One region of the Janibacter sp. CX7 genome, then DNA from elsewhere that is predicted to be linked to it. Evidence: predicted binding sites of a transcription regulator. Region 1 holds the regulator's gene; the other holds the start of a gene.
What was found. The regulator LexA, encoded in region 1, represses DNA repair genes until DNA is damaged. The targets are predictions, from matches to a motif close to TCGAACANNTGTTCGA.
Positions count from the first base shown of each region.

Region 1 (4,991 bases):
CGAAGGCGACCTTGGGCGCGAAGCCGGCGTCGTGGGCGATCTTGAGCAGGTGGCCCCGGCAGCGGGCGCAGCCGGCGATCCACTCGTCGTCGGTGAGGTCGGTCATCGAGACGACCTCGTGGTCGGCGAGCGGGTGGTGGCGCGGCAGGGCCACGCGCACCTCCTCGTCGAGCAGCGGGTGCACGACGAAGCCCTCGAGGTCCTCGCCCCGGGCCAGTTCGCTGCCGTCGTAGGAGAAGGCGACGGCGAGGTCGACCTCGCCGGCCCGCAGGGCCGCGAGCGACTCCGGCGGCTCGGCCTCGGTGAACTGCACGGACAGGTCGGGGTGCTCGGCGCGGACCGCCGCCAGGGCGCGGGGGACGAGCGTCACCGACGACGACGGGAAGGCCATGAGCCGCACCCGACCCGAGCGCAGCCCGGCGATCGCGGCGACCTCCTCCTCGGCGGCGTCGAGAGCGGCGAGCACGGGGGTGGCGTGGCGGGCGAGGACGGCGCCGGCCTCGGTGAGCCGAACGGAGCGACCGACCTTTTCGACGAGGACGGTGCCGGTGCGCTGCTCGAGGCGCTTGACCATCTGGGAGACCGCGGGCTGCGAGTAGCCGAGCGCGAGGGCAGCGGCGGTGAAGCTGCCCTCATCGGCGATGGCCCGCATCACGCGCAGCCCAGCGGCGTCGATCATGGGGCCCATCGTAGGTCGTCGCGCCGACCTAGGATCGAGGCATGCCAGACGACGTCGATCGGGTCGAGCAGATCGCGAGGGTGCTGCGCCATGGGCCGGCCCTCGTGCTCACCGGGGCCGGCATGTCGACCGAGAGCGGGATCCCCGACTACCGGGGCCCGGACGGGACGCGGCGAGTGACCCCGATGCACCTGTCGGAGTTCGTCGGGAGCAGCTCGGCGCGACAGCGCTACTGGGCGCGCAGCTTCGTCGGGTGGCGGCGGTTCCACGCGGCGCGGCCCAACGCCGCGCACCGTCTCGTGACCCGCCTGCAGGAGCTCGGGGCGGTGGGGCCGGTCATCACGCAGAACGTCGACGGCCTGCACCAGGCCGCCGGGACCCGCGACGTCGTCGAGCTGCACGGCAACCTCGTCGAGGTCGTCTGCCTGACCTGCGGGGCGCGCATCGACCGACCCACCCTCGATGCCCGGATGGCGGCGCAGAACCCCGGCTTCGACGTCGACAGCGACGAGATCCGGCCGGACGGCGACGTGCGGCTCGAGACCGTCGACGTCGAGCGCTTCGTCGCACCGGAGTGCGAGCGGTGCGGGACCGACATGCTCAAGCCGGACGTCGTCTTCTTCGGCGGAGCGGTCGCCAAGCCGCTCGTGCAGCACTGCTTCGACCTCGTCGACGCGGCGCCGAGCCTGCTCGTGCTCGGCAGCTCGCTGCAGGTGATGTCGGGGCTGCGCTTCGTGCGGCACGCCGCGAAGCGCGGGATCCCGGTCTCGCTCATCACCCGCGGTCCCACCCGCGGCGACGACCTCGTCGACCACCGCGTCGACGGGGAGCTGGGGGACTCCCTTCGCTCCCTCGTCGACCTCGCGGAGGTAGGCGTCAGAGACGCCGCAGCACCGCGGTGACCTTGCCGAGGATCGTCGCGTGGTCGCCGTCGATGGGGTCGAAGGCGGGGTTGTGGGGGAGCAGCCACACGTGGCCGTCCTTGCGCTTGAAGGTCTTGACCGTCGCCTCGTTGTCGAGCATCGCCGCGACGATGTCGCCGTTGTCCGCGCTCGGCTGCTGCCGCACGACGACCCAGTCGCCGTCGCAGATCGCGGCGTCGATCATCGAGTCACCGACGACCTTGAGCAGGAAGAGCGAGCCCTCGCCGACGATCTGCTTCGGCAGCGGGAAGACGTCGTCGACGACCTCCTCGGCGGTGATCGGGACGCCGGCGGCGATCTGACCCAGGACGGGCACGTAGCTCGCCTCGGGGCGCTCGTCGCCGGAGCCGGTCGGGTCGACGGGCTCGTCGTCGGGGCTCGCGCCGCCGCGCATGCCGGCCATGTCAGCGACCGACCCGGGGTCGGTCGGGGAGGGCTGGTCGTCGGGGGAGATGACCTCGATCGCGCGGGGGCGGTTGGGGTCGCGACGCAGGTAGCCCTTGCGCTCCAGGGAGGAGAGCTGGTGGGCGACCGAACTGGGGGAGGTGAGGCCCACGAGCTCGCCGATCTCGCGCAGGCTCGGCGGGTAGCCGCGGGTGGCGACGGCATTGCGGATCACCTCGAGCACCTTGCGCTGGCGCACGGTCAGCCCGTCGCCGGTGTCCCGCTGCGGGAGCTGGTGGATGTTGTCCTCGTCGCCCATCTCGACCCCTTCGTGCGTCCGCCGCGACACCGTTGTCGGTGGTCGCTGGTCAACTTCTCGCTGTGACCGACAGTAGGCCGATCGAACAGGCATTTCAAACATCTGTTCGAGCGTGTTGTTGATTTCCTTCGAACACCCGTGCTAGACATCGTACAGACGTTCTATCGAACACCGGTTCGACAGAGCCGCCACGAGGAGGACCGCATGACCGCTCTCACCGCCGCCCCCGCCCGCATCGACGTGCACCCGGCGCGCCCCGCGCGCTCGCGTCACCTCGTCTCCGTGCCCACCGGCGACGCCGTCCCGGAGCGTGCGACGACCTCCCTTCGCCTGACCCGTCGTGGGCGCCTGGCGATCACCGTGACCACCATGCTCGTCGCGAGCGTCGCCGGCGCCACGGTCGCCTTCGGCGGTCCGGCGACCACCCCGCAGCAGGTGACCGTCGAGCCGGGGCAGACCCTCGGGCAGATCGCCGAGGCCGAGCTCTCCCAGCTGCCCACCCGCGAGGCGGTCGCCCGCCTCCAGGTGACCAACGACCTGTCGACGAGCCACGTCCACGCGGGCCAGGTGCTCACCATCCCCGCGCCGTGAGGCGCCCCTGACACCCGGGCCCTTCGACCCGGCCCGGGCCAGCCATCGGCCGCCTCCGCAGCATGCGGGGGCGGCCGATGTGCCGTTCGTCGACGGTTCACGTGGGGGACTTGCGTCGAGGCTCACGGAGGGTTCTAATGGTCACTACATCTAGTGGTTACACGGTTGTCATTCGTCCACATCTAGTGCACAGGATGGGGCCAGTTCTCCACAGGTGATGGGGTTCCATCCCCAGACTCGTCCACCGCACCGTCCACAGGACGCACGAGCGAAGGGAGCACGGCGTGCACTGCCCGTTCTGCCGTCACACCGACTCCCGGGTCATCGACAGCCGCACGACGGAGGACGGCAGCGCCATCCGGCGCCGCCGTCAGTGCCCCGAGTGCAGCCGGCGCTTCACCACCCTGGAGAGCGCCAGCCTGACCGTCACCAAGCGCTCGGGTGCGGCCGAGCCCTTCAGCCGGGCCAAGGTGCTCGCCGGTGTCCGCAAGGCCTGCCAGGGCCGCCCGGTCACCGAGGACCAGCTCGCCATCCTCGCCCAGCGCGTGGAGGAGAGCATCCGCTCGCAGGGCAGCGCCGAGATCGACGCCCACGAGGTGGGCATGGCGATCCTGCCGCCGCTGCGCGAGCTCGACGAGGTCGCGTACCTGCGCTTCGCGTCGGTCTACCAGTCCTTCGACTCGCTCGAGGACTTCGAGACCGCCATCGAGCGCCTGCGCGCCGAGCACGCGACCGCCACCTAGAGACCCCCCGGGTGCCGCCAGCGAGTGGGCTGTCGGTACCCGGTGACACCGTTTGACACAGCACTCCACACCGACCAGCAGCAGACCGTCACCACACGGATCGAGGAGAAGCAGCATGACCGAGACCGCCGGCAAGTCCAGCGCCCGTCGCGGGTCCCGCACCAAGGGCCTGACGATCGAGCGCATCCACACGACCGAGGGCGTCCACCCCTACGACGAGGTCACCTGGGAGAAGCGTGACGTCGTCCAGCAGAACTGGAAGACCGGCGCGACGATCTTCGAGCAGCGTGGGGTCGAGTTCCCCGACTTCTGGTCGGTCAACGCCTCGACCATCGTCACGACGAAGTACTTCCGGGGTGCGGTCGGCTCCCCGGAGCGCGAGGCGGGCCTCAAGCAGCTCATCGACCGGGTCGTGCTCACCTACGTCAAGGCGGGCAAGGAGCACGGCTACTTCGCGACGGACACCGACGCGGAGATCTTCGAGCACGAGCTGACCTACGCGCTGCTGCACCAGATCTTCAGCTTCAACTCGCCCGTGTGGTTCAACGTCGGCACCGCGAGCCCGCAGCAGGTCAGCGCCTGCTTCATCCTCTCGGTCGACGACTCGATGGACTCGATCCTCAACTGGTACAAGGAAGAGGGCTTCATCTTCAAGGGCGGCTCCGGCGCCGGCCTCAACCTCTCCCGCATCCGCTCCTCCAAGGAGCTGCTGTCCTCCGGTGGCACCGCCTCCGGCCCGGTCTCCTTCATGCGTGGTGCCGACGCCTCCGCGGGCACCATCAAGTCCGGTGGCGCGACCCGCCGCGCGGCCAAGATGGTCGTCCTGGACGTCGACCACCCGGACATCGAGGAGTTCGTCGAGACGAAGGCGCGCGAGGAGGACAAGATCCGCGCCCTGCGCGACGCCGGATTCGACATGGACCTCGGTGGCGCCGACATCACCTCGGTGCAGTACCAGAACGCGAACAACTCGGTGCGCGTCACCGACGAGTTCATGCGCGCCGTCGAGGAGGGCACCGACTTCGGCCTGACCTCCCGCATGGACGGCTCGGTCATCGAGTCCGTCGACGCCCGCGAGCTGATGAGCAAGATCGCCAAGGCCGCGTGGGAGTGCGCCGACCCGGGCATCCAGTACGACGGCACGATCAACGACTGGCACACCAACCCGGAGACCGGTCGGATCACCGCGTCCAACCCGTGCAGCGAGTACATGTCGCTCGACAACTCCTCGTGCAACCTCGCCTCGCTCAACCTGCTGAAGTTCCTCAAGGACGACGACACCTTCGACGCCGAGCGCTTCCAGAAGGTCGCCGAGCTGGTCATCACCGCGATGGACATCTCGATCTGCTTCG
Region 1 is NZ_CP101464.1:1,146,438-1,151,428, forward strand. Features, by position in the region: gene NMQ01_RS05630 (LysR family transcriptional regulator) at 1-679, opposite strand, end outside; gene NMQ01_RS05635 (NAD-dependent protein deacetylase) at 721-1,581, shown strand; gene lexA (transcriptional repressor LexA) at 1,556-2,305, opposite strand; gene NMQ01_RS05645 (LysM peptidoglycan-binding domain-containing protein) at 2,510-2,896, shown strand; gene nrdR (transcriptional regulator NrdR) at 3,181-3,639, shown strand; gene NMQ01_RS05655 (vitamin B12-dependent ribonucleotide reductase) at 3,755-4,991, shown strand, end outside.

Region 2 (4,991 bases), 760 kb from region 1:
ATCGGCTCGTGGATGCGGGCATTGGCCGCGACGACCGTGAGGGTGGAGATCGCCGCGCCCATGGTCCCGGCGAGGGCGAGGCGCCACAGCCGGCGGCGCGAGCGGCGGCCGGAGCGGGGACGGCGGCGGAAGTCCTGCGGGAGCATGCGCAGCACGAGGACGAAGAGCACGAGGGAGAAGGTCTCGACGAGCACCTGGGTCAGGGCGAGGTCGGGCGCCCCGTGCAGGTGGAAGAGCAGCGCGAGCCCGTAGCCGGTGAGGCCGACGAACATCACCGACTGGAGGCGGTTGCGGCCGCGCACGGCGAGGATCGCCGCGGCGATGACGAAGAGCCCGACGGCCGCCTGGCTGAAGGTGTCCCACAGCCGCACCTCGGTGCCGGGCAGGGCGGTGGCGGCGACGACGCCCGGCAGGAGGATGACGACGAGGAAGATCGTGCCGAGGTAGGTCGGCAGCGAGCCGCCCTGGGCGAGGGCGGTGACCTCGACGGCGAAGCGGTCGAGGGCCTTCATGAAGCGCTGGTAGACGCGCTCGGCGTTGACCACCTCGGGCAGCGCGGCCTGGACCCGGGCGAAGGGGGCCCGCCCCACGAAGAGCAGGAGGCCGGCGACGATGGCCACGACGGTCAGCCCGAGGGCCGGGGTGAGGCCGTGCCACAGCGCGAGGTGCTCGGGCTCGGCGCCCGGCAGCGTCTCGGTGTAGGGGTGGAAGAGCTCGGTGAGCAGGTCACCGAAGAAGCCGGACGCCAGGGTCGTGAGCGACAGCAGGACCGGCGCGATGAGCAGCGCGTGGGGTGCGGCGAAGGGGGTGGGGCTCGGGGCGGCGCCGGTCGCCCCCTTCGTCGCGAAGGCACCCCAGACGAACCGCGCGGAGTAGGCGACCGTGAGCACGGACCCGGTGACGAGGCCGGCGACGGCCAGCCAGCCGGTGGTCGTCGACAGGGGGCCGTGGGCGGACTCGATGACGGCGGTGAGCGCCGACTCCTTGGCGACGAAGCCGACGAGCGGCGGCAGGCCGGCCATCGAGGCGGCGGACAGGGTCGCGGCCGCGGCGAGGACCGGTGCGGTGCGCCCGAGGCCGTGCAGCTGCGTCAGGTCGCGGGTGCCGGTCCCTTTGTCGATGATGCCGACGCTGAAGAAGAGCACCGACTTGAAGAGGGCGTGGGAGAGGACGAGGGCCAGGGCGGCCAGCCCGGCGGCCTGGGTGCCGACGCCCGCGAGGACGGTCATGAAGCCCAGCTGGCTCACCGTGCCGTAGGCGAGGAGGAGCTTGATGTCGTCCTGACGCAGGGCGCGCCAGCCACCGAGGATCATCGTCCACAGGCCGAGGACGAGCAGGACCGGACGCCACCCGGGCACGTCCGCGAAGATCGGCTCGAGCAGCAGGATGAGGTAGATGCCGGCCTTGACCATCGAGGCTGCGTGCAGGTAGGCGCTCACCGGGGTCGGGGCGGCCATGGCGCCGGGCAGCCAGAAGTGGAAGGGCACCTGCGCCGACTTGGTGAGGGCGCCGACGAGGACGAGGAGGGCGGCCGTCGTCGTCAGGGCGCCGGCCGGGGGCGGCGAGGCGAGCATCTCGCTGATCGTGTAGCTGCTCGTCTCGCCGATGATCACCGTGCCGATGAGCATCGCCAGGCCGCCGAAGGTCGTGACGAGCAGGGCCTGGGTGGCGGAGCGGCGGTTGGCCGAGCGCACCGGGTTGTGCCCGATGAGCGTGTAGGAGAAGACCGTCGTCAGCTCCCAGAAGATGTAGAGCGCCAGGAGGTTGTCGGCGAGGACGAGGCCGAGCATGGCGCCCGCGAAGGCGGTGAAGACGCCCGTGAAGCGCCACAGGCTGGGGTCGTCGGGCTTGAAGTACCAGGCGCAGTAGAGCAGGGCGAGGGCACCGACGCCGGTGACGAGCAGCCCGAGGAGCCACTGGAGGGTGCCGAGCCGCAGTGCGAAGTCCATGCCGAGCGAGGGGACCCAGGCGATGCCCTCGACGATCGACCGGCCGGCGGTCACGTCGCCGGTCTGGGCGAGAAGCCAGGCGAAGGCCGCGGCGGGCACGAGGGCCAGGACGAGGAAGGCGCGTCGGTTGAGGAACTTGGCGAGGCCGGGCGCAACTGCTGCCGCCGCGAAGTGCGCAAGCAGCAGCAGGGTCACGAGGGCCTCTCACGGGTCCGGGGACGGGAGTCCAGTTTAACGGCAGGTGACCGGCGCCCCGAGGCCGGGGTGCACGCGCGTCCTCGCGGTGCCGTAGGTGCCCGGCTCGGCATGTTCCCGAAGAAATCTCGGCCCACCCTCTTGAACTCTTCGAACACATGTTCGATACTGGAGGGGCGAGGGGAGGCGCCATGACACAGCAGTCGATCACCGATCAGGTCAGTGGGACCACGGTCCCGGGGCGCCTGCGCGCCGTCCTCGCCGAGGTGTCCGCCACCGGCGTCGACGGGCTGACCGACGTCGAGCTGCTCGAGGTCGTCGCCCTCCTCGAGATGACGAAGGGGGCCGCCTCCGCCGCGCAGGCCCGCGCCACTGCACGCTTCGTCGAGGAGCGTGACGCGCGGGTGGCCGAGATGGCCGCCGCCGAGGAGATCTCCCGTCGCGAGGCTTCGCTGCGGCGCCGGGCCACGCGCAGCGAGGTGGCGCTGGCGCGCCGCTGCTCGCCGGGTCAGGCCGACCGGCACGTCGGGGCTGCGCGGGCCCTCGTCCACGAGCTGCCCGGCACGATGGCCGCGCTGACGGCCGGGGAGATCAGCGAGTGGCGGGCGACGATCGTCGTGCGCGAGACCGCGTGCCTGTCGCCGGACCACCGGCGCGAGGCCGATCGTCGGCTTGCCGGTGGGCTGCGTGACCTGGGGGAGCGGGCGCTTGCGGCCGCCGCGCACCGGGCCTGCGTCGACCTGGACCAGGGGTCGGTCGTCGAGCGGCGGCGCCGGGCCGCGGCGTCGCGGCACGTGTCGGTCCGCCCGGCGCCCGACGGGATGGCCTGGCTGTCCGTGCTCGGGCCGCTCGTCGACGTCGTCGGCGCGCACGTCGCGCTGCGCGCGGCCGAGCAGGCGCGGCACGTGGCGACCGGTGACCCCGAGAGCGACGCAGCCCGCGCAGCCGACCAGCGAGGTCGCGGCGCGTGGATGGCCGACACCGCGCTCGAGCTGCTCTCTGGGCGGGCGCCCGGTCAGCCGCAGCCGGTCGAGATCGGGCTGGTGATGCGCGAGGGTGTCGTGCTCCCGGGTGGCGACGCCGACGACCAGGTCGAGGTGCCGGGCCACGGCGCGCTCGCCGGTGACCTCGCCCGTGAGCACGTGCTCCGCCTGCTCGACACGGGCGACGACGGCGACGGCGAGACGGCCCTGTGGCTGCGGCGTCTGTGGACGACTCCCGACGGGCGCGACCTCGTGGCCGTCGACTCGCGGCAGCGGGTCTTCGGCGGGAGGTTGCGGCGGCTGATCGAGCTGCGCGACCCGACCTGCCGGGTGCCGTGGTGCGATGCGCCGGTGCGGCAGGTCGACCACGTCCGCCCGGTCGCCCGGGGTGGCGAGACCTCCGCGGCCAACGGCATGGGCCTGTGCCAGCGGCACAACCTCGACAAGGAGGCCCCCGGCTGGCGCGCCGAGGTCATCTCGACCGGGCTCGACCCCGGTGGTGGGCCGCACGAGGTGAGGCTGTCGACCCCGGCTGCTGGTGATGTCCGCTGCCTCGCGCCACCCCTGCTCGGCCCGGGCCGCGGGCCCCGGCCACCGGAGTCCTTGCTCGAGGCCCACCTGCAGGCCCTGCTCGACGCTGCGTAGGGGAGAGGGCTGGGCGCCCCCGGCTGGATTCGAACCAGCGACACCTTCTTTAGGAGAGAAGTGCTCTTCCCCTGAGCTACGGAGGCCGGGCGCGGTGCGGTGAGGCGACCACGCCACGGGACAGGGTACGCGTCATACTCCCTTCGGTGAGCATCCCGGCACTGCAGCGGCGCACCGTCACCACCCTCGCCGGATCGCAGGTCCTCGGCGGCGTCGGGGTGAGCGCGGGGGCCGCGGTCGGTGCGCTCCTCGCGGCCGACATCTCGGGCAGCGAGACCTGGGCCGGGCTGGGCGGGACGGCCCAGACCCTGGGCGGAGCGCTGGCGGCGCTCGTCGTCGCGCGGGTCATGGCGGCGAACGGGAGGCGCCCCGGCCTGACCACGGGGTACCTCATGGCGATCGTCGGCGGCCTGGTCATCGTGACCGCGTCGGTGGTCGGCTCCTTCGTCCTGCTGCTGCTCGGTTTCCTGCTCTTCGGCGGGGCGACGGCGGCCAACTCGCAGGCGCGCTTCGCCGCGATGGACCTCGCCGACGAGGCCCACCGCGGTCGGCACCTGTCCGTCGTCGTCTGGGCCACGACCATCGGCGCCGTGGCGGGGCCCAACCTCACCGGCCCGGGGCAGTGGGTCGCTCGCCAGCTCGGGCTGCCGGCCCTCGTCGGCCCCTATGTCCTCTCGCTCGTCGGCATCGCCCTCGCGGCGCTCGTCCTGACGCTCGCGCTGCGCCCGGACCCCCTGCTCACCGCCCGCAGCCTGCACGTCGACCACGACGAGCCGGACCCGACGGCCCTCGAGGGCGAGGCCTCCCGCGGGTGGGCCGTCATCCGCAGCCGACCCGACGCGCTCATGGGCGTCGTCGCCATGGCCCTGGGGCACGTCGTCATGGTGTCGGTGATGATCATGACCCCGCTGCACATGCGCCACGGCCACGCCGGCCTCGAGATCATCGGCCTGGTCATCTCGCTCCACGTCGTCGGCATGTACGCCTTCTCGCCCCTGACCGGCTGGGCCGTCGACCGCTGGGGCTCACGGGTCGTCATCGCCGTCGGCTCCGGTGTGCTGCTCACCGCGAGCCTCCTCGCAGCCTCGACGGCGAGCGGGCACTCCCTTCGCCTGACGGCAGCGCTCGTGCTGCTGGGGATGGGCTGGTCGTGCACCCTCATCGCCGGCTCGACCCTGCTCACCGCCGCCGTCCCGCTGCGCCAGCGGCCCGCGGCCCA
Region 2 is NZ_CP101464.1:387,116-392,106, forward strand. Features, by position in the region: gene NMQ01_RS01975 (Na+/H+ antiporter subunit A) at 1-2,144, opposite strand, end outside; gene NMQ01_RS01980 (HNH endonuclease signature motif containing protein) at 2,336-3,772, shown strand; tRNA gene NMQ01_RS01985 (tRNA-Arg) at 3,787-3,858, opposite strand; gene NMQ01_RS01990 (MFS transporter) at 3,919-4,991, shown strand, end outside.
Region 2: the regulator LexA is predicted to act here: its motif matches at 2,295-2,310, upstream of NMQ01_RS01980 (HNH endonuclease signature motif containing protein).